DNA from 3 places in the Cryobacterium sp. M91 genome. Region 3 is predicted to be linked to each of the others. Evidence: predicted binding sites of a transcription regulator. Region 3 holds the regulator's gene; each other region holds the start of a gene.
The links. Region 3 encodes LexA, which represses DNA repair genes until DNA is damaged. Its sites were predicted from a motif close to TCGAACANNTGTTCGA; they were not measured.

Region 1: the regulator LexA is predicted to act here: its motif matches at 3,322-3,337, upstream of CXY80_RS04530 (Rv2578c family radical SAM protein).
Region 2: the regulator LexA is predicted to act here: its motif matches at 3,492-3,507, upstream of CXY80_RS05885 (HNH endonuclease signature motif containing protein).

The regions. Positions count from the first base shown of each region.
Region 1 is NZ_PJJT01000074.1:63,652-70,945, reverse strand. It holds gene CXY80_RS04540 (hypothetical protein) at 1-719, opposite strand, end outside; gene CXY80_RS04535 (ATP-binding protein) at 716-2,038, opposite strand; gene CXY80_RS04530 (Rv2578c family radical SAM protein) at 2,108-3,313, opposite strand; gene CXY80_RS04525 (DNA topoisomerase IB) at 3,581-4,792, shown strand; gene CXY80_RS04520 (hypothetical protein) at 4,882-5,307, shown strand; gene CXY80_RS04515 (hypothetical protein) at 5,324-5,605, shown strand; gene CXY80_RS04510 (hypothetical protein) at 5,677-5,985, opposite strand; gene CXY80_RS04505 (malate:quinone oxidoreductase) at 6,167-7,294, opposite strand, start outside.
Region 2 is NZ_PJJT01000077.1:64,200-71,493, forward strand. It holds gene CXY80_RS05865 (CoA-acylating methylmalonate-semialdehyde dehydrogenase) at 1-785, opposite strand, end outside; gene CXY80_RS05870 (class I fructose-bisphosphate aldolase) at 828-1,709, opposite strand; gene iolC (5-dehydro-2-deoxygluconokinase) at 1,706-2,668, opposite strand; tRNA gene CXY80_RS05880 (tRNA-Met) at 3,065-3,138, opposite strand; gene CXY80_RS05885 (HNH endonuclease signature motif containing protein) at 3,691-5,553, shown strand; gene CXY80_RS05890 (UPF0182 family protein) at 5,877-7,294, opposite strand, start outside.
Region 3 is NZ_PJJT01000084.1:142,295-149,588, forward strand. It holds gene CXY80_RS20760 (sigma factor-like helix-turn-helix DNA-binding protein) at 1-56, shown strand, start outside; gene CXY80_RS10090 (methylenetetrahydrofolate reductase) at 456-1,421, shown strand; gene metE (5-methyltetrahydropteroyltriglutamate--homocysteine S-methyltransferase) at 1,509-3,854, shown strand; gene lexA (transcriptional repressor LexA) at 3,962-4,666, opposite strand; gene CXY80_RS10105 (LysM peptidoglycan-binding domain-containing protein) at 4,957-5,370, shown strand; gene CXY80_RS10110 (histidinol-phosphate transaminase) at 5,402-6,526, shown strand; gene hisB (imidazoleglycerol-phosphate dehydratase HisB) at 6,536-7,159, shown strand; gene hisH (imidazole glycerol phosphate synthase subunit HisH) at 7,156-7,294, shown strand, end outside.

The sequences.
Region 1 (7,294 bases), on a different contig from region 3:
AACGGCAGCACATCTGCACCGAGGTTCTTGACGCGATGGTCGACGACCTCGTGCGCGAGGAGGTCGCGATTCTCCTCGGTGCGCCCGCGGATCGCGCGGCGGGCATCCGTTTGCCAACGGTGAATGGAATTGACGACCTGGCGCGAGAACGCGGCGGCGGCGAGGCTGGGCGCGAGCACCTGGGTCATGGCGATGATCGCGAACAGGGCGGGCGGGGTTCGCACGCCGAGAAAGGGCGCTTGCACGAGGGCGGTGGCGCCGACGATGATCGCTGAGATTCCGCCGAGCGCGAGGATTTCTTTCCACGGCCGGAACGGAGCGAGGGCGAGCAGCAGCAGGCCGAGTCCGATCGGGGCGAAGTCGTCCTGGATCATGCCGTTGTACTGCCAGGCGCTGGCCGCGGCGAGCACGTGGGCGACCAGTCCGAGGGCCACGACGACGATCGCACGGGTGCGGGTGAACGGGGCCAGGTCGGGGCGCGCCGACCAGACCAGCACGGCGGCCGCGATAATGAGCGCGACGACGGCCGAGACCGCGAGCTCCTCAATTTGGATTTCGTGCGGACGCGACACGGTCGCGGCTATCGCGTAGGTCACCACGATCAGGGCGACGACCGGGGCGATCGGCCAGGCAGCCAGGCCACCGATGGGGTCGAGACGCTGCTGTGAAGCGGATGCCGGTGCGCGCGGCCGGCGCGGCGTGGGGGTCGCGCGGGTCATCGGGGGTACCGGGGGGCGGGGGTGGCATTGGCCGGGGTGGCATTGAGGCTGCCGGGCCGGACCGGCGTGTGGTGGGTGGGCAGGGTTGGCTTCGGTTTGATGCTGGGGGTTTCGGCCGGCACGGTCAGTCGCACGCTTGCGCCGGCGCCCGGGCGGCTCCAGATCAGCACGGATCCGCCGAGCTGCTCGATACGTCGCCGCACGGACTGCCGTAGACCGAGCCGGTCGGAAGCGGATTCCGATTCCGTGAAGCCGCGGCCGGCATCCGTTATGAGCAGTGAAATAGTGGTGCGGTCAGACTCAATGGAGAGTTCGGCGGAGTCGATGCCGGCGTGGAGGATGACGTTGACGAGGCATTGCTGCACGGCGAGGCCGACGTCGCGGTCGCTGCCGGCGTCGAGGCGAGCGAGGGCGTCACGGTCGCCGGTGACCTCGACTTTCAGCCCGCGATCACGGCAGCGTTCGACGGCGGTGTAGACGGCGCTGGAGCGCCAGGCCGGGCTTGGTGTTGGCGCTTGCTCGTGGACGGTTGGCTGCGGTGAGGTGGTCGTGCGGGCGTCGATATCGGCGAGCCAGTTGGTGTCGTGCAGGGTGGTGAGGGTGTCTCTCAGGCTGGCTTTGAGGGCCGGCGAGAGAGCGCCGGGTTCGGCCAGGGAGAGCGCGACGAGCTGGGAGACGGTCGTGTCGTTGAGCAAAGCGATAGCGCGGGTATCGAGGGCATCGCGCAGCTGGCGGTTGGCGCCGTCCTGCACCGCGCGGTGGATGGCGGGTTGGGCGGCGTTGCTGGCGCGGCGGTCGATTCCGGCGAGCACCATAACCCCGACGAGTACGAGGTAGGTCGAAAGGGTGAACAGGTCGGGCCGGTAGGGCACGGTCGTGCCGACGATGGCGAGGAACGCAGCCGCCTCGGCGAGCAGAAACGCCGCGGTGCTCCAGAGCACGCCGGCGAGGGCCGTGGATCCCGCGCCGCCGACCATGACGAGGGCCATCTTCGGCAGGGCGACGAGGAACATATTCGACGCGGGGAATACGTCGGGTACGCCGAGCACGGTGGCGGTGAAGACGTAAACGCCGAGGGTACCAACGAACAGATAGGCAACGGCCAGCGGGATGCGCCGATGCCGGGTAAAGAGGATGAGCAGGGCTGCCATGACGGCCACAACCACGATGGTGATCCAGAGTTCGGGGGTTCTGAGGGCGAGGATACTGACTGACAGGATCGCGGCGCTAAAGCAGGTCAGCGCGAACCAGTGCGCGCCCCGTGCGATGGCGCATGCGAGCGTGCGCTGGACCAGATGGCCGGGTAACCCTAGAGACATATTTCCCCCAATAGGTAAGTATGCCATCGGGGTGGGTGGGGGTTGGGTGCGGGGAAGGCAGTGATGGGGTCAGAACAGGGTCGGGGCCAAGTCGGTCGGGAGTTCGGCGGCGATCAGGGACCGGGGCGCCTCCGTGCTCCGGGCCCACTTTAGGGAACCGGGCCCATGATCCATCATGGGCCCGGTTCCCGGGCCCGGGCCCGGTGAACGGGCGGGGGTGAAGGCGGGCGTCCGGCGGGCGGCGGGCATCCGTTCTGGGGAAGACGGGAGAGCGCTGGAGCGGAGGCCGCCGGTCGCGGGGTCGACGATGCCGCGTTCGAGGCCGTGCGCGCGAATGAGCGGCTTGATGCGCGCGGCGAGCCAGGTGCGGTACTCCTTGGGCGCGTATTGGCCGCCGGCGTAGAGCTCGAGGTAGCGGGCAACCAGCTCGGGATGCTCGCGGTCGAGCCAGCGCAGGTACCAGTCCTTGACGGCGGGCTTGAGGTTGAGGCCGGAATAAAGCACGCTCGTGGCTCCGGCCGCCTTGGCCTGCCGCAGCGCCTCATCGAGGTGCGCGCGGGTGTCGGTGAGGAACGGCAAAATGGGCATGAGAAAGACGCCGCAGTCGAGTCCCCGTTCGCGCACCGCGGTCACAGTGGCGAGGCGCGCCTTCGTCGTGGGAGTTCCCGGCTCGACCGACTGCTGCAGGTCGTCGTCGCGCAGTCCATCATCATAGATGGCAATCGACATGGCCAAATCGACTGGAACGTGCTCACTCGCCTCGACGAGCAGGTCCAGGTCGCGGCGCAGCAGTGTGCCCTTGGTGAGAATGGAGATGGGGGTTTTGCTGTCAGCAAGGGCCGCGATGATGCCGGGCATGAGTCGGTAGCGTCCCTCGGCGCGCTGATATGGGTCGGTGTTGGTGCCGAGCGCCACCGGATGCCTCCCCCAAGTGGGCTTGCCGAGCTCCTTGCGCAGCACCTCGGCCACGTTGACCTTGACGATGATCTCGCTATCGAAGTCTTTGCCGGCGTCGAGGTCGAGGTACTGGTGGGTCGGCCTGGCGAAGCAGTAGGTGCAGGCGTGGGAGCATCCGCGATAAGGGTTGATCGTGTAGCCGTACGGCAGCGCGCTCTGACCGGGTACATGATTGAGCGCCGACTTGCACAGGATCTCGTGGAACGTGATTCCGGCGAACTCGGGCGTCTGCACGCTGCGTACGAGATTATTCAGGCGGGCGAGTCCGGGAAGGGCGCCGACCTGTTCGGTCTGTAGTTCCTGCCCGCTCCACCGCATGGATACAGTCGAACACAAGTTCTAGCAAAGTGCAAGTGATGCCAGAAAAAACCGCACTGAAGCGGATGCCGCGGCTCGCGTCGCGGCACTCGTTCGAGACGCGGCCCCCCTACGCAGGGGTGCCGCGAGTGCCGCGAGCTCGGCCAGCACTGCGGGCCCCAGCGAGAGCGCGACGGGCAGGCGATGGGCGGGCAGCGGCATCCGCTTTCGTGCTGACGAGGGCGATTCGCACTACTGTTTCGGCATGCGCACACCGACGGTACCCGCGTGACCCGGCTGCGTCGCAGCGACCCGACCCGGCCGGGGTATTCCCGGCGGCGCGCGGGCACGGGCTTCAGCTACCGCGACCCGGCCGGGCAGAAGGTCACCGAGAAGCAGCTGCGCGAGCGGTTCGCCGCCCTCGCGATTCCGCCGGCCTGGACCGACGTGTGGATCTCGCGGCACCCGAACGGGCACATCCAGGCCATTGGCATCGATGCGGCCGGGCGCCGCCAGTACATCTACCATCCGGCCTGGCGCGAACAGAAGGACCGCCTCAAGTTTGAGCGCGCGTTGGAGCTGGCCGCCTCCCTGCCCCGGGTGCGTGGTCAGGTGACCCGGGATTTGCGCGGGGACAGCGAGCCGCGCGCGCGGGCCCTCGCCGCGGCATTTCGCATGCTCGACCTCGCCTCCCTGCGCATCGGCAGCGAGCGTTATGCCGACGACTACGGTAGCCACGGGCTCTCCACCCTGCTCTGCTCGCACGTGTCGGTGCGGGGAGACTGGGTGCGGCTGGACTTTCCCGCCAAGAGTGGCCAACAATTTCAAGGCGTGATAATGGATGCTGACCTCGCGACCTATCTGCGCGCCCGCCTGCGCGAGCGCCCGGCTGCACCGCTACTGTCCTGGGTGGTCGACGGGGAGGAGACTGCTCTCTCGGCCGCCGATATTAACGAATTCATCAAGGAACGCACCGGCGGCGAGTTCAGCGCGAAGGATTTTCGCACCCTGCGGGGCACGGTCGCTGCGGCCCAAAGTCTGGCCCAAAGCCTCGCGCAGAATCTGAGGGCGGCGGCTGGCATGACCAAGCACGAGGATGAGGCGAGCAGCGATGCGGGGACAAGATCGGGCAGCACTGGGAGCAGGGCGAAGGCCAGCACCGCCGGGAAGGGGGCAAGGGACGGCACCGCCGGAGCTGGCAGGAAACCCGGCACTACCTCCATCCCCGCGACGGCGACCGGCGTTGGGGCCGTGCCGGCAGCATCCGCTTCACGGCAACCGCGGGCGGCGTCGCGCAACCGTCGCGCCGACACCCGAGCTATTGCCGAAGCGATGCGGCAGGCGGCCGCGGTGCTCGGCAACACCCCCGCGATCGCACGCACGAGCTACGTCGACCCGCGCATCCTGGATCTGTTCCGTGCCGGCGAGACCATCGACCCGGCCGGACGCGTCTCGGCCGAGACGGCACTGCGCACGCTCGTACTCGGTGAGGATGTTTGAGAAACGACGCTTAAGAATGTCGCACGTTCGCGGTATAACTTGAGTGCCGCTCAGCTGATCCGGCTGCTGTCTATAAGAAAGGTATGCCCGTGACCCACGACTCTGACCCCGTTGAAGAACCGCCCCTGGACATTCCTGAGCCGCCCAATACTCTCACAAACCCCGACCAGCTCGTTGGACCTGACGGACCCGACGGCCCGGCCCAGGAACAGGCCAGCTCGGCTGATGTAAGCACCGTAGCGGCCGTTCCGGTCGCCAGCGCCGAGACCGGTCCCGACGGCCCCGCACCGAGCGATGACGGCTCAACGGCCGGAGAAGCCGCCACAGCCAGCCCGGTCGAGCCCGACAGCGACACCGATCCTGACAGTGACAGCGACACCGAAGACGGCCAGGACAACGCCGACAACGAACCGAACCTCGACGATATCGACCCCGCCGACAACCCGTCGAACCCCAATCTGGTCGGCCACGATATCGATGAAGAAGCCCCCAACCTCGCCGAACCAACCGCCTAACCCCAAGGAGTCCCCCATGAAGGGCAAGTTTCTGTTTCTCGCCGGCACCGCGACCGGCTTCGTACTCGGATCCAAGGCCGGCCGCCAGGCCTACGACCGCATCGCCGCGAAGGCCCGCCAAATGTGGGGCGACCCCGGCACCCAGAAGGTCATCTGGCAGGCCGAAGGCATCGCGCGCGACGCCGCCACCGTGGCCCAGACCAAGGTGAGCGGTCTGCTCGACCAAGCCCAAGCATCCATTAAGAAGGAGGAGCGCAAGGCAAATTCGACCCCGGATGCCGACAGCCACGACCTATAAATCCGTCACGACGGCCACGCCCCGGCTGGAGTCCCGGTGGGGGTGTCCGGCCGGGTGGTTTCCCGGGCGCGCTAGTCGGTGACGCGTGAGCTCACACGCTCGGTCGGCCCAAATGTGGCGGGAGGCTCGGGCGCACCCGGCACCAGAAAGCTGGCTCGGGCGCGGTCGAACGAGGAGTAGAACCAGCGCGTGTTGAGCACGCCGAGCTTGGTCACTCCGTAAACTCCCCCGATTTGTTCGATGACTCCCATGAGGGCGGCCGGGTCGCCTTCCGGTAGTGCGGGATCTCGAACCAGCCATTCGGTGGATGAGAGCTGGAGGATGCCGAGTTGCGATACGCGCAGATTCTCCGCATCCGAAACGCCATTGTTCGGGTTCACTTGCCGCCTCCGGGCCGCTTTGGAATATTAAGTAGACCCCGGCCCACTCACTCCTTCAAAGGGTTGACGGCACCCTCCTACGTGACTCTCACGAAACGCCCAACTGCCAGGCCGCGAGAGCGCAAAAAGTGCCCGATTGAAGGGTTCAATCGGGCACTTTTTGCGCTATCGCGTGAGAGGCCTAGTTACTAAGGTGCAGCACCTCGGCCGTCGCGGCGAGGGACGCGGCGGCAGCTGCGGGGTCGTCGGACAAGCGGGTGCCATAGCTCGGAATCATCTGGCGGATGCGCGGCTTCCAGCCCTCAATGCGGTCGGGGAAGCAGCGGGCCAGCAGGTCCACCATGATCGGCGCGGCCGTCGAGGCTCCCGGCGAGGCACCGAGCAGTCCGGCGATCGAACCGTCGGACGAGGTGATGACCTCGGTGCCGAACTGCAGCACTCCGCCGAGCTTGGCATCCTTCTTCATGACCTGCACGCGTTGGCCGGCCGTGATCAGTTCCCAGTCGCCGGAAACCGCAGCGGGAATGAACTCACGCAGGGCCTTGAGCTTGGCGTTGCGCGAGGCGAACACCTCGCCGATCAGGTATTTCATCAGGTCGAAGTTGTGACGCGCGACCGCGAGCATCGGCCCGAGGTTGTGCGGGCGAATGGAGAACGGCAGGTCGAACCAGGTGCTGGTCTTCAGGAACTTCGGGCTGAATCCGGCGTACGGACCGAACAGCAGCGACTTTTCGCCATCGACCACGCGAGTGTCGAGGTGCGGCACCGACATGGGCGGGGCACCCTTCGCCGCCTTGCCGTACACCTTGGCCTGGTGCTGGGCGACGAGCTTGGGGTTGGTCGTGCGCAGAAACTGGCCGCTGATCGGAAAGCCTCCGAACCCCTGAATTTCAGGGATTCCGCTCTGCTGCAGCAGCGCGAGCGCGCCACCGCCGGCGCCGACGAAGACGAACCGCGCGTTGATGGTGCTGCGGGTCTGCCCGACCTGACGCAGCAGTTTGAGGTTCCACGAGCCATCCGCTTTGTGCTGGAGGCCGACGACCTGCTCGTTCATGTGCATGTTGACCCCCTGCTTCTCGAGGTTGTCGAACATGAACCGGGTGAGGGCGCCGAAGTCGACGTCGGTGCCGCTCGCGATGCGCGTGGCGGCGATCTTCTGGCCAGCCGGACGATTGCGGGTGAGCAGCGGAGTCCAGGTGCCGATCTTTTCGACGTTGTCGCTGAACTCCATGCCGGCAAACAGCGGTTCGGTGACAAGTACGGCGTGCCGCTTGCGCAAGTACTCCACATTGGCTTTGCCGTGCACGAA
Region 2 (7,294 bases), on a different contig from region 3:
AGCATGTGGTTTTTGGCTCCGCCAAGGGCCTGGATGCGCTTGCCGTGGCGGGTTCCGGTTTCGTAGACGTACTGGGCGATGGGGGTCGATCCGACGAAGGAGATGGCCTTCACGTCGGGGTGTTCGAGCAGGCCGTCGACGGATTGCTTGTCGCCCTGCAGCACCGTGAATACACCGTCGGGGAGGCCGGCCTCCTGGAGCAGCTTGGCCATCCAGATGGCGGAGCTTGGGTCTTTCTCGCTCGGCTTGAGAATGACGGTGTTGCCGGCCGCGAGGGCGAGGGGGAAGAACCACATCGGCACCATCGCCGGAAAGTTGAACGGGCTGATCACGGCGACGACGCCGAGGGCTTGACGGGTGGAGTACACGTCGACGCCGGTGGAGACGTTCTCGGAGTAGTCGCCCTTGAGCAGGTGCGGGATGCCGCAGGCGAATTCCACGACCTCCTGGCCGCGCGATATCTCGCCGAGGGCGTCGGAGAGCACCTTGCCGTGCTCGCTCGTGATGATCTCGGCCATTTCACCCTTGCGGGCGTTTAGCAGTTCACGAAAGCTGAACAGCACCTGCTGGCGCTTGGCCATGGACAGGTCGCGCCAGGCCGGGAAGGCGGCCTTGGCGCTGGCGATGGCGGCCGCAATCTCGGCCTGGTTGGCGAGCGACACGTTCTTGGTGACCGTGCCGAGGGCAGGATCGAAGATCGGCGCGGTGCGACCGGAGACTCCCGGCTGTTCTTTTCCGTCGATCCAGTGCGCGACGAGGGCTAAATCAGTTGCAGTTGCGGGCATGGTTGCTTCCTTCTGAACGAGAGTGGAATGAATGAGAGGTTTTTAGGCGCCGTGCACGAGTTCGGCAGCGGTATCGATGGCTGCCTCGACGTTGCCGTCGCGCGGGTAGAGCAGGCTGCGGCCCACGACGAGGCCGCGCACGCCGGGAAGCTCGAGCGCGTCGCGCCAGGATTCGAAGGTTTCGTTCTGATCGCCTACCGGGTCACCGCCCAGGAGCAGGGTCGGTAGGGTCGTGGCGGCCATCACGCGAGCCATGTCGGGGACGACCGGCAGCTTCAGCCACGAGTAGGCGCTGGAGTTGCCGAGGCCCTCGGCGATGGCAATCGAGAGGATGACGGCATCCGCTGTCAGGTCATTTTTAACCCGACCGTTGACCCAGGAGCTCATGAACGGTTCGAGCATGATCGGAATGCCGGACTTTGCCGCTTCGCTCACGGCGAGGGCTGTCGCCTCGAGGGTGGCCAGCGAGCCGGCGTCTTCGAGGTTGATGCGCACGAGGTTCTTAGCAAAGTCGAGGCGGTCGCGCTGGATTTTGTCGATGTCGTAGGCGGTGTAGCGGTCGTCCATCTCGAAGGAGGAACCCCACAGCCCGCCACGGTTCATCGAACCGACGACGATCTTGTCGTCGAGCAGACCGAGCAGGGCCAGGTCGTCGATGATGTCGGGGGTGCCCAGCACACCGTCAACGCCCGGGCGGCGAAGCGCGGTGGCGAGGCTTTCGAGCAGGGCGTAGCGGTTGGCCATAGCTGTGGCGTCCTTACGCACACCCAGTGCGCCACGCGCACGGTGATCCGCGGCGACGATGAACAGCCGGCCGTCGCCGCGAATCAGCTCGCGCCTGTTGCGGCTGGCCAGAATCTCGCCGATGCGCTCGGGGTGCGCCGCACGGGCCTGCCGCAGCGCGTCGAAGTCAAGCTTGGTCATGCTGGCAGTCCCTTCAGAATCTCTTCGACCTCATTGGTTGTGGGCATGGCGGTCGAGCATTCCCGGCGGCTGGCGACGATGGCGCCGGCCACGTTGGCGAATTGCAGGATGCGGCGCAGCGGCCAGTCCTGCAGCAGCCCGTAGCAGAGTGCCCCGCCGAAGCTGTCGCCGGCGCCGAGACCGTTGACGACGTCGACGAAGTACGGCGGCACCTCGACGGTTTCGGTGCGAGTTTTCGCCAGCACGCCCTTGGGACCCTGTTTGACGATGGCGAGTTCGATGCCGCGTTCCAGCAGGGCGTCGGCGGCGCGCAGCGGTTCGGTCTCACCGACGGCGACCTCACACTCCTCTCTATTGCCGACCGCGACCGTGGCGTGGCCGAGGGCCAGTGCCACCTGGGCGCTGGCCTCGGCGGGCGATGCCCAGAACATGGGTCGGTAGTCGAGGTCGAGAATGGTCAGCGGGCTACGACCGCGAGCTTCCCAGGCAGAGAAATGAGCGGATCGGCTGGGCTCCTCGCTGAGGCCGGTCACGGTTGACCAATAGATACGGGCGTTCTTGATGGCCTCGAGGTCGAGTTCGTCGGGGTTGATGACAAGGTCAGGGGCTTTCGGCGCGCGGTAGAAGTAGAGCGGAAAGTCGTCCGGCGGAAAGATCTCGCAAAACACGACGGGGGTGTTCAGGTCGGGCACTCCAGAGACGTACTCGTCGCTCACGCCGAGGCGGCGGAGTTCCTGGTGGATGTAGTTGCCGAACGGGTCGTTTCCGGTGCGGGTGACCACCGCCGAGTTCAGTCCGTGCCGTGCCGCAGCGACGGCAACGTTGGTGGCACTGCCACCGAGGTATTTGCCGAAGGTTGAGACGTCTTCGAGGCCGACGCCATCCTGCAAGGGATAGATGTCAACGCTGACGCGGCCAATGGTCAGCACATCGTGCGGGGTGCGAGGTGAAGTCGTCATACTCCGATGTACAACTTTCTGAGCTAGGAGGGACCGACACGGTCGCCGGTATCTCCACAGTAGCGCTCTTTACGCTTAATGTCATGACATATTCACAAGTGGATATTTTAGAGCGGATGCGGACGTGCCGGGTCACCCTGATTGCGCCCGTGGTCGATGGCGATCTGGACCAGCCTCGGATTGCGCTTGTCGACATTTCGATCTGCGGATAGGCATGCTCGATCCGCGGACGGTCCGGCCCGATCAGCAGAATGGCCGAGTCGGCAACATTTGCTCGCGTTAGTCGATGGCGATCTCGACGGGCTGGATCAGCGGACGAGCGGTGGGCGTCCTGGTCGGCAGCTGCCACGGCGGGCACAAAAAAGCCCCCGGAACCAAGGGTTCCGGGGGCATCTGTTGCGGGGGCAGGATTTGAACCTACGACCTCTGGGTTATGAGCCCAGCGAGCTACCGAACTGCTCCACCCCGCGCTACAAGTACAAATTTAGCACACCTTGAAAGCTCGGTCGACCACTTGTGGCGATATCGCCAATTGGGCACCGAAAATGGTTTGCTCTACTGGCATCAAACACCATCAAGCAGGACAGCCGCAAGGGATCGCCAGTCTCCGCACCAACAGGTGTTCAGGTATGGACAGATGCTCTAACCCGGTGAAGTCGGAATCGATTCACGGGAAGATCCACGGCCTTCCACCTTGCCGCTGCACGCCACGGATCCGCAGCGTTCCCAGTGCACCGCTTCCGGGCGTCTCAGCGCTCCCGAAGTGTGGCGTGGAATGCATTACTCCACGGTGTTGGCCATATAAACAAAAAATGTAAATGTTTCACTTATATATTCGATTTACTATCAACTTGACCAACCGCCACAGATGATGACCGCTAGTGAACTCGCACTCACTCAAGGGTGAATCACGTAGAACTGCGGATCAAGCCTCTGGAGTTTGAAATTTCTCCGCACGCATCGAAAATGAGTTGCTCTCGCTTTTGTGTTCGATTCGGAGTAGAATCATTGCGAAGGAGCCAATGGCGCCCATGTTCATGGAAAACACCGGTGAGGCCAGTTCGAATGCTGTCATTGTGGCGGTCGGGCAGGCTCGGGAGATTCTCCTGAAAGCGTTGGGTTCGGTGTCGTTCGGGTCGCTGGGTGATGAAGAATCCTTGAGCATATTGCTCGCCCTCGAGAGCGTCGGCCGGGTTGTTGATGGTGCCCGGGTGCTGTCCACGACGGATGTGCTGCGCCGCTCCGAATACCTTGATGCGTCCGTTGCTAAGACTGCTGCGGCAAAGACGGCCGATCAGACCGAGATAGAAGCGACTGGCGCGGTGTCTCTGGCCCGCCGGCTCGGCTGCCGCAGCGGCCTCGTGCTGGTGTCCACCCTGGCGCGGTTGTCGCGCAGTGAGGTGCGGCAGCGCGCGTCGCTCGGCAAGAATGCCGGCGAGCGGATGCTGCTCGGCCGGCCCCTCGCACCGACCTACCCCGTGGTGGGTGAGGCGTTGCAGGGCGGGGAGCTCGGAGTGGAGCAAGCCCGCGTCATCGTGTCCGTGCTCGACGGCCTGCGCGCCTCGGTGCTGGTGGACGACCTCGACCGCGTCGAGCGCTCCTTGGTAGCGAGCGGGTCCGGTGCCATCACCCCGGAGACCGAGGGACTGCCCGGTTCCGGTATCGCATTTGCGCCGGAGTTACTCCGGCAGCAGGGCATCGCGTGGCAGGCGCGCCTCGCGCCCGACGGGTGCGCTCCGGGCGAGGCCACGGCGGAAGGGCGCAGCTGGTTCGCCTTCGGTGGACTGAATAACGGCGGCTACAGCCTGAACGGCTGGCTGACCACCCTCGACCGCGCCATCATCGGCACCGTCTTCGACGCGTACCTCTCCTCCGCTGCAGCCAACCCCGTTCCTGGCGCGGTACCCCGAGCCACGGTCGCCTTCCACGAAACCGAACCGTGCGAACTATCCGATGCGGACAGCACGCACAACGATGAAACCGACGGCATCACGGACAGCGACGGTAATGACATCAAAGCAAGCACCAGCACTGATAGCAGCGCCAGCGACGTCCTCGCGATTGGCGCCAACGATGACCGTGGCGCGCAGGCCTCGAACGACGTCCCGGTCGAGCACTGCGAAAGCGGCGAGCAGACCGGGGGCCAGCACGGGCAGGCCGACGACGAGAACGGCCCGATCGGCCACGCCCAGGGCTACGAACAGGGCTACGAACAGGGCTACGACGAGCGGACCGGAGCAAACGCGGGCCGGGCCCTCAGCCCCTGCCCGCAGGAACCCGCCGATACCCGCTCGATCAGTGAGAAGCAGGCCGGGATCCTCCGCGCGGTGTTCGAAGCGGCCGCCCGACAGCCGGGCACCCCAACGATGGGCGGCGCGGCACCGACTGTACTCGTGCACATCAATATCAACGACCTCCTCGCCGGCCGCGGTGCCGGCTGGATCGACGGCATCGACGGCCCCCTCACCGTCAAACACGTCGATGAGCTGCTCTGCGCCGGCGGGTATCAGCCCGTGCTGTTCGGCCACCAGGGTCAGGTATTGCACCTCGGCACCTCCAACCGGTTCTTCACCGCCCAGCAACGCCGCGCATTGGCCGCCCGCGACGGCGGCTGCGTCATCCCCGGTTGCACCGTGCCACCGCAGCTAACCCAAGCGCACCACGTCGTGCCCTGGCGGAAGGGCGGCCTGACCAACATCGACAACGCCGTACTGATCTGTAACGCCGGGCATGCGAGCATCGAAACATCCGGCTGGGACATTGACATGAGAGACGGCCGCCCCTGGGTTCGCGGACCTCTCATCTTCGACCCCACTCACACCTGGCGCCCCGCCGGACAAAACTGTGCCGCCACTCCGGCCGAGAAACCCAACTGGGAAAAGTAGGCCCGCGCGGTCGCGTGCGCGGCCAACGGGATGGCCGGGCTGAGCATACAGCCAGCGCAGGGCTATGGAGGTCTCGACCCGGTTGTAGAGCCTGTCGAGAGACGACCGACGGAATGGTGGCGTTGTCGAGATTGGTAAGTTTCGTGACTGTGGCGGTTTCGGCAGCCTCGGAGAGTGGAAGGGCGCCGTTGTCGAGACCGGCCGAATCTTCGGCTTCTCACATCGCTCGCTCACGTCTGGCGGGCGCACTCTGCCCTCCAATACCAAAGGCCGCAAGCCCCCCCCAGAGAGTGAAGGCTTGCGGCCTGTGTGGTGCGGTCTGGCTACTCGCCGAGCAGGGCGAGCATGCTCGCGATCGTGTCTTCGAGCTTCGCGTCGGCGGTGCCATAGTCGGCGAAGTTACCGTCGGCGAGTGCAGCCGCCTTTTCTGCCAGCGCCGTCTTGGCGACGGTGAGCAGCGACTTGAGCTCGGCATCCGTTGTGGCATCGCCGGTCGACCCGGTCGGTACGTCGGTGCTGCCGCCGGTCGAACCGTCGGTGCTCGGGTCGGGCGATCCACCGTTATTCGTGGTGGCATCTTCGGGCACGTCGGTATCACCAGCGGTGGCACCAGAGTCACCGCCGAACAGCACATCGAGGGCGCCGTCGAGGGTATCCTCGAACGCGATCTGGTCACCGAAAGCCACAAGCACCTTCTGCAGCAGCGGATAGCTGGTCTCACCCGTGGACTGCACGTAAACCGGCTGCACGTAGAGCAGTCCGCCACCAACCGGAAGGGTCAGCAGGTTACCGTTCAGCACGGTCGACGAGCCCTGACGCAGCAGGTTGAGCTCGGTCGACACTGTCGGGTCGGCGTTGAACACGTTCTGCACCTGACCGGGGCCAGGTACCGTGCCGTCCTTGGGCAGGTTGAGCAGCCTCAGCTGGCCATAGCCATCCGCTCTGACGCCGTCTACCGATCCGGCGTCTGCGTCTACAGCGAGGTAACCGTAGAGCACGTTACGGCTGGATTCACCCGTCGCTTCCGGCTGGAAAGTGGAGTACAGCGAGAACGACGGCTGGTCCGAGCCGGGTACCTGCATGGTGAGGTAGTACGGCGGCTGCAGCGTCGGGTTGGTCGCCGGCGAGTCAGGGTCGTTGGGCGAGATCCAGGCGTCGTCCTTCGAGTAGAACGAACCGGGGTCGGTCACGTGGTACTGACCAAGAATGGAACGCTGCACCTTGAACAGATCGGCCGGGTAACGCACGTGGCTCATCAGGTCGCCACTCATCTCGCTCATCGGCTTGAGCGACGACGGGAAGATCTTCTGCCAGGTCTGCAGCAGCGGCTCTTCGTCGTCCCAGGCGTAGAGGGTGACCTCGCCGCTGTAGGCGTCGACGGTGGCCTTGACCGAGTTGCGCATGTAGTTGATGCTGTCCAGCGCATACGGCTGGGCCGGTGTCTGCGTGTCGGCGATGGCCTCACTGAGGCTCACCGGGGTGGAATAGGGGTAATCCGCCGAGGTGGTGTAGCCGTCAACGATCCACATAACCCGACCGTCAACGACCGAGGGGTAGGCGTCGGAGTCGAGCGTCAGGTACGGCGCGACCTTCTGCACGCGGGTGACCGGGTCACGGTCGTAGAGAATCTCCGACTTGTCGTTGACCGAGGCGGCGAGGAAGATCTGCTCCGACTGGAACTTCAGCGCGTAGATCAGCTTTTTGAACGCATTGTCCAGTTTCGGTCCGCCGTCTCCGGAGA
Region 3 (7,294 bases):
CGATAGGGGGACGTTCTTTGTGCAGTTCTCTAGCTAGGCTAAAACGGCGACGTTAATGGCGTTGACCCGCCCCGATTTTAGGGACGAGAAGACGATCGGTTGCTCAGCGCCCGCATGCGAATAGGCGTCGTAGCCGCCGGTCTCCGGCAGTACGGGAAGCGCCGAAATCGGTGACACCGTAGGGGACCAGTCACCCGCGCGGGCTTAACACCTATCCCGTCCGCTGGGCCAGCGGATAGATGCCGTCTGACCGCGCGGATGACACGAACTGTCATATTCGCATCGCTCGACGTTGGTGTTGTTACTGTCTAATCAATCGTTGCCGACGGAATTCATTCCCCGGCATGGAGCGACAGCCGAGCCCGGCATCCGCCCGCGAAGAACCGCCAGCCCGCTGGCGCGTCCGCGGCCACCCGGCCATCACCCGCTGTACTGCTTCTGCCGAATGAGGAACCATGACCACGACAGGAATTTCCGCGTGTAACGCCCGCCCGGCGTTCTCGTTCGAGGTGTACCCGCCCAAATCGGTGGCCGCAGCATCCGCTCTAATGAGCACCATCGACCACCTGGCCGCCGCCGGCCCCGAGTTCATCTCGGTCACCTACGGCGCCAACGGCTCCTCGCGCAACTCTTCTCTGGACGTGCTGCGCTACATCAAGGACCACACCGAAGCGGATGCGATGGCGCACCTCACCTGCGTCGGCTCCTCGCACGCAGGCGCAAGCCGCCTCATTCGGGAGTTCCTCGACGCCGGCATACGCAGCTTTCTGGCCATTCGCGGCGACGCACCGCAGGGTGCGGTCGAAGGCGACAACACTTTTCTCGGCGATCTGCACAGCGCGGGGGAGCTGGTGCAGCTCATTCACCGCGTGCAGACCGAACGGGTGCCGTATATCGAAACGGTGATTCCGGGCCTGCCCGGCGCCCGCGGGGTGAAAACGGAACGCAGCAAGGTGCGCATCGGGGTCGCGGCCTTTCCGAACGGACATCCCAACTCCCGGTCGGTCAGCCAGGACATCGACACCCTGCTGGCCAAGCAAGCAGCTGGTGCCAACCTCGCCATCACCCAACTCTTCTTCCACGCCGACGACTACCTGAGCTTCATCCAGCGGGCTCGCTCGGCCGGGGTGCTCTTTCCCATTCTTCCCGGCATCATGCCGGTGACCAGCCCCAACCGGTTGCGCCGAATTCTGCAGCTCTCCGGGGAGAAGCTGCCGGCCGACCTGTCCATCGACCTTGAAGTCGAACCGACCGAGGAAGGGCAGCGCCAGATCGGCATCGACTACGCCGTGCGCCTCGGGCAGGATGTGCTTGCGGGCGGCGCCCCCGGACTCCACCTCTACGCCTTCAACCAACACGACACTGTGCTGCAGGTTCTCGAGGGGTGTGGGGCACTTCCGGTGCCGGCAGTAATGCTTTAGGCCTCACGCCCGCTTCAGCGTGTAGGCCCCGAACTCGTTCGTTATTTTGCACCATTCCAACGACCAATCTCCAGTGAAGGAATCTCCATGCCCATTTCACCCGCATTTCCCACCGGTACCATCCTCGGCTACCCGCGTATCGGTCGCCGGCGCGAGCTCAAGAAGGCCGTGGAAGCGTTCTGGTCTGGGGCGATCGACGCGGTCGCTGTGGAGAGCGTGGCCGCCGAACTGCGCTCGGCCACCCGGGAACGGCTCGTTGACCTCGGGCTCGGCCGCGCCGACTCGTCGATCCCCGAGTCGTTCTCGTACTACGACCAGGTGCTGGACACCATTGTCGCCGTTGGAGCGATTCCCACCCGGTTTGCCTCGCTCGTCGGTGCTGATGGAACCATCGACCTGGCCGGGTATTTCACCCTGGCCCGCGGCGAGGGCGAGAACCTGCCGCTTGAGATGACCAAGTGGTTCGACTCGAACTACCACTACCTCGTGCCCGAGATTGGCCCGGAGACCGTGTTCTCGTTGGCCGGTGACCGCATCGTGCGCGAGTTTCTCGAGGCCAAGGCGGCCGGCTTCCTCACCCGTCCGGTGCTCGTCGGTCCGGTCACCTTTCTACTGCTCAGCAAGGCCAGCGATGAGGCGCCGGCCGGGTTCTCCCCGTTGTCCCGGCTCGACGACCTCCTTCCTGTCTACGCAGCGCTGGTATCGCGGCTAGCGGATGCCGGCGCCGACTGGGTGCAACTCGACGAGCCGGGACTGGTCAGCGAATCGATCGATGTGCCACGCGGGGACACGCTGGCGGCGGTCGCATCCGCTTATGGCGTGCTCGGTCGGCTCAGTGGCCGCCCCGCCCTGTTTGTCGCGGCGCCCTACGGCAGTCTCGATGATGCCCTGCCGGTTCTTGCCGGCACTACCGTCGAGGCGATCGGCCTCGACCTGGTTCGGGGCACCCTGCCGCAGGCGGTGCCCGGGCTGGCCGCCAAGACCCTCGTTGCCGGGGTGATTGACGGGCATAACATCTGGCGCGGCGACCTGGCGGGCGCCTTCGAGCGCGCCGAGAGCGTGCGCGCGCTGTCTGACTCCGTCACCGTATCCACCTCAACGTCGCTGCTGCACGTGCCGCACGACGTGCTCGATGAGACCTCGTTGCCGGTCGACCTGGCCAGCTGGCTGGCCTTTGCCGACCAGAAGGTGGGCCAGGTTGCCACCCTCGCGTTCGGCCTCGCTGCGGGGCGGGCGGCCATTGCCATTCCGCTCGCGGATGCCGCTGCCGCGCTGACCGCGCGTCTCGCCGCTCCGGGGGTGCGCGACGGTTCGGTGCGAGCGCGTTCGGCCGCACTCACCGACGCCGATTTCACCCGTGGTGCCTACGCCGATCGCCTGACTGCTCAGAATGCTGCGCTGCAGCTGCCGTCGCTGCCCACGACCACGATCGGATCCTTCCCGCAGACCGCAGACATTCGCCGGGCACGCGCCCAGTTTCTCAAAGGAAACCTGCCAGCCGATGACTACCGCGACCTGATGCGCGCCGAGATCGGCCGCGTCGTCGCCCTGCAGGAAGAGATCGGACTCGACGTGCTCGTGCACGGGGAACCCGAGCGCAACGACATGGTGCAGTACTTTGCTGAGAACCTCGACGGGTTCGCCGTGACCGAGAACGGCTGGGTGCAGTCCTACGGCAGCCGCTGCACCCGGCCATCCATTCTGTGGGGCGACGTCTCGCGCCCGGCCCCGATCACGGTGGACTGGTCGGTGTACACGCAGAGCCTGACAGCCAAGCCGGTCAAAGGCATGCTCACCGGACCGGTGACGATTCTGGCCTGGTCGTTCGTGCGTGACGACCAGCCGCTTGGCGAGACCGCTCGCCAGGTCGCCCTTGCCCTGCGCGATGAAATCGGCGACCTGGAAGCTGCGGGCATCCAGATCGTTCAGGTCGACGAGCCGGCCTTGCGGGAGCTGCTGCCGCTAAAGGAGAAGGACCACGCCGACTACCTGGACTGGTCGGTCGGCTCGTTTCGGCTGGCCACGGCCGGGGTCGCGGAAGCGACTCAAATTCACACGCACCTCTGCTACTCGGAGTTCGGCGTCGTCATCGAGGCTATCCGCAACCTCGACGCCGACGTCACGAGCATCGAAGCTGCCCGCTCGCGCATGGAGGTGGTACAGCAGATTGAGGCCGGCGGGTTCAACCATGGCATCGGGGCCGGCATCTATGACATCCACTCGCCGCGAGTACCCAGCGTCGACGAGCTGACGACCCTGCTGGACACCGCCCTGGAATCCATCCCCGAACGCCAGGTCTGGGTGAACCCGGACTGCGGGCTCAAAACGCGTGGCTACGAGGAGACGGTGCAGTCCCTGCACAACATGCTGGCTGCGACCCGGGTGGTGCGCGATCGCCGCGCTGCCGATCTGAGAGCCAGCCTCACCCGGTAACTCACCCGCGTACCTGGCGCCAGCAGGCAGTCTTCAGGCCCGATCACCGGTTAGTGGTCGGGCCTCACGCCGTGCTTCTGCTCTCTTCTTTGCTTGAAGCTGACTCGCTAGACCGAGCGCAATACGGCGACGACCTTGCCGAGGATGTCGGCGTAGTCGCCGACGATGGGCTCGAAGTTACTGTTGCGCGGCAGCAGCCAGGTGTGGCCGTCGCGCTTGCGCAGTACCTTCACGGTGGCCTCGTTGTCGAGCATGGCCGCCACGATCTCGCCGTTCTCCGCGGTCTTCTGCTGGCGAACGACAACCCAGTCACCGTCGCAGATCGCCGCATCGATCATCGACTCACCGACGACCTTGAGCATGAACAGCTCCCCCTGGCCGACGAGCTGGCGGGGGAGCGGGAAGATCTCGTCTATCTGCTGATCGGCCGTGATCGGAATGCCAGCAGCGATTCGACCGACGAGGGGAACCATCGCAGCGTCGCCGACCTGCACGCCCGGGTGAAAACTGTCCTGGTCGCCGGTTCCGACGTCTTCGGGCGCGCGTTGAATCTCGATGAGTACCTCGAGTGCGCGAGGACGATTCGGGTCACGACGCAGATAGCCGCTCAGCTCAAGCTGGTTGAGCTGGTGAGTCACGCTCGACAGCGAGGCGAGGCCGACGGCGTCACCGATCTCACGCATGCTCGGCGGGTAGCCGCGCGAGCTGACCGAACGCTGAATAACGTCGAGGATGGCGAGCTGGCGCGGGCTCAAACTCTTTCGGCGCCGAGTGCCGCCCTTGTCGCGGGTACCGCCGGTGCTTTGTGTCACGAGAAGCGCTCCTTGAGTCGGTCCCGCGCGGGTTAGAGGACGTCTCGCGGGAATGTCGGTGGTGTCTGGTTGAGTAGCAATCAAGCAATTGACCTATCGAAAGTTTATCCAGTTCTCGGCCTTGAAACAAACACTTATTCGAGTGTGTTGCGTGATTTTCCGGGCAGAGACGAGAAAAAGCTTGCATGTTCGATTGTTCGAAGTTATATTCGGAACATAGTTTCGTATTCGGTCCTCCCGGCCGAGGGCCGAATACGAGACTCGCAGCCCGCCTACCTTGGAGGTTTGACATGACCACAGCATTTGCCCCCGCAGTTTCTCTCCCGCCCGTCACACGTCTTCGCCTCACCCGGCGTGGACGAGTCGTCTTCACCACGCTCGCCGCATTGCCGGTCATCCTTGGCGCCCTCGTATTTGCCGTCAATGGGGGAGCGGCCGGCGCCTCTGGGTCCGCCACCGGCATCGATCTCATGTCGTACACAACCGACTCCGGCATTGTGGCCACGCTGGCCTATTCACCGACCGACGTCGGTTCAGCCCGATTCATCACGGTCGAACCCGGCCAAACCCTCTGGAACCTTGCCGAAGAGAACTTTCCCGCCGCCGACCCGCGCGACGTTGTCGCCGATATCAAGCGCATCAACGCCCTGTCGGTGGAAACGCTGCAGCCGGGCCAGCGCCTGGAAATCCCCGCCAACTCCTAAGTAGTGATGGGCAGCAGTACGGGGCCCTAGCATGGAGAGGGTGACCAGTCTCGAAGATCTTCCCCTCCGCACCAACCTGCACGGCCTGACGCCCTACGGGGCTCCGCAACTGCATGTTCCAGTGGCCCTGAACGTGAACGAGAACACGCACCCCATTCCTGAAGCGGTGGCCCGCGACATCCTCGCAGGCCTGGCCGAGGCCATCCGCACGGTGAATCGGTATCCCGATCGAGAGTTCACCGCCCTGCGCGAGGCGCTCGCCCGCTACCTCGGCGAAGAACTGACCGCCGAGAATATCTGGGCGGCCAACGGCTCCAACGAGGTGCTGCAACAGGTGCTGCAGGCTTTCGGCGGACCGGGACGCAGCCTGCTGGGCTTTGCCCCGACCTACTCGATGTACTCGATCCTCGCGTCGGGAACCGACACCACCTGGATTGCCGGTGCCCGCGACGCCGACTACGAGCTGTCGCCAGCGACCGCCGTGAGCGAGATCACGCGTACCAAGCCCGATATCGTCTTTCTCTGCTCGCCGAACAACCCCACCGGTACGCCGCTCTCCCTCGAGACCATCGCCGCTGCCTATGACGCGACCGACGGCATCGTCGTGGTCGACGAGGCCTACGCCGAATTCGCTCCGGTCGGCACCCCGAGCGCGCTCACCCTGCTGCCTGGCCGGGAACGCCTGCTCGTCTCCCGAACGATGAGCAAGGCCTTCGCGTTCGCCGGTGCCCGTGTGGGCTACCTGGCAGCCGATCCGGCCGTAACGGATGCCCTGCGTCTGGTTCGCTTGCCGTACCACCTCTCGGCCCTGACCCAGGCGGCCGCAAACGCGGCCCTGGCTCACAGCGTCGAGATGCTCGCGATGGTCGATGACATTCGTGGGCAGCGCGATCGGCTCGTTGTCGAGCTTGCGGGCCTGGGCTATGCCCCGCACCGCAGCTGGAGCAACTTCGTACTGTTCGGGGGAGTAGCCGACCCGCACGAGACCTTCGAGGCGCTGCTGGCTGAGGGAATTCTTATTCGCGATGTGGGCATCGCCCACCACCTGCGCGTAACCGCCGGCACCGAACAGGAGACGACCCTGTTCCTAGACGCCATCGCCCGACTTGGTCGCAGTGGCGGCTCCGGTCAAATTGCGCCCGCCCAAGCCGAATAAACTAGGTCCATGAGCTCACCTGCTGACATTCCCGCGCCCCGCGTCGCACACCTGCAACGGGAGACGAGTGAATCCAGCATCGACCTGTCTCTGAACCTTGATGGCACCGGCGTCAGCGACATCCGTACCTCGGTTCCGTTCTTCGACCACCTGCTGACGGCGTTCGCCAAACACTCCCTGACCGACCTCACGGTGCGCGCCTCCGGCGATGTCGAAATCGACGTGCACCACACCGTCGAAGACGTGGGAATCGTGCTCGGCCAGGCCATTCGTCAGGCCCTTGGTGACAAATCGGGCATCTCCCGTTACGGTGACGCTCTCGTGCCCCTCGACGAGGCGCTGGCCCAGGCCGTGGTCGACATCTCCGGCCGCCCCTACCTCGTGCACACCGGCGAACCGGCCGGTTTTGAATTTCACCTCATCGGCGGACACTTTACCGGCTCCATGGTGCGTCACGTCTTCGAAGCGATTACTTTTCACGCCGGCCTGACGGTGCACGTCACCCTGCTTGGCGGGCGCGATCCGCACCACATTGCCGAGGCTGAATTCAAGGCCTTCGCCCGCGCCTTCCGACTCGCCAAGGCCCTCGACCCGCTGGTGCACGGTATTCCGTCGACTAAGGGAGCCCTATGACGAAGGTTGTCGTCTTCGACTACGGAACCGGAAACGTGCACTCCGCGGTCAAGGCGCTCGAGTTGGCCGGCGCCGAGGTCACCCTCACGAGCGACCGCACGACTGCATTGGAGGCCGACGGTCTCGTCGTGCCCG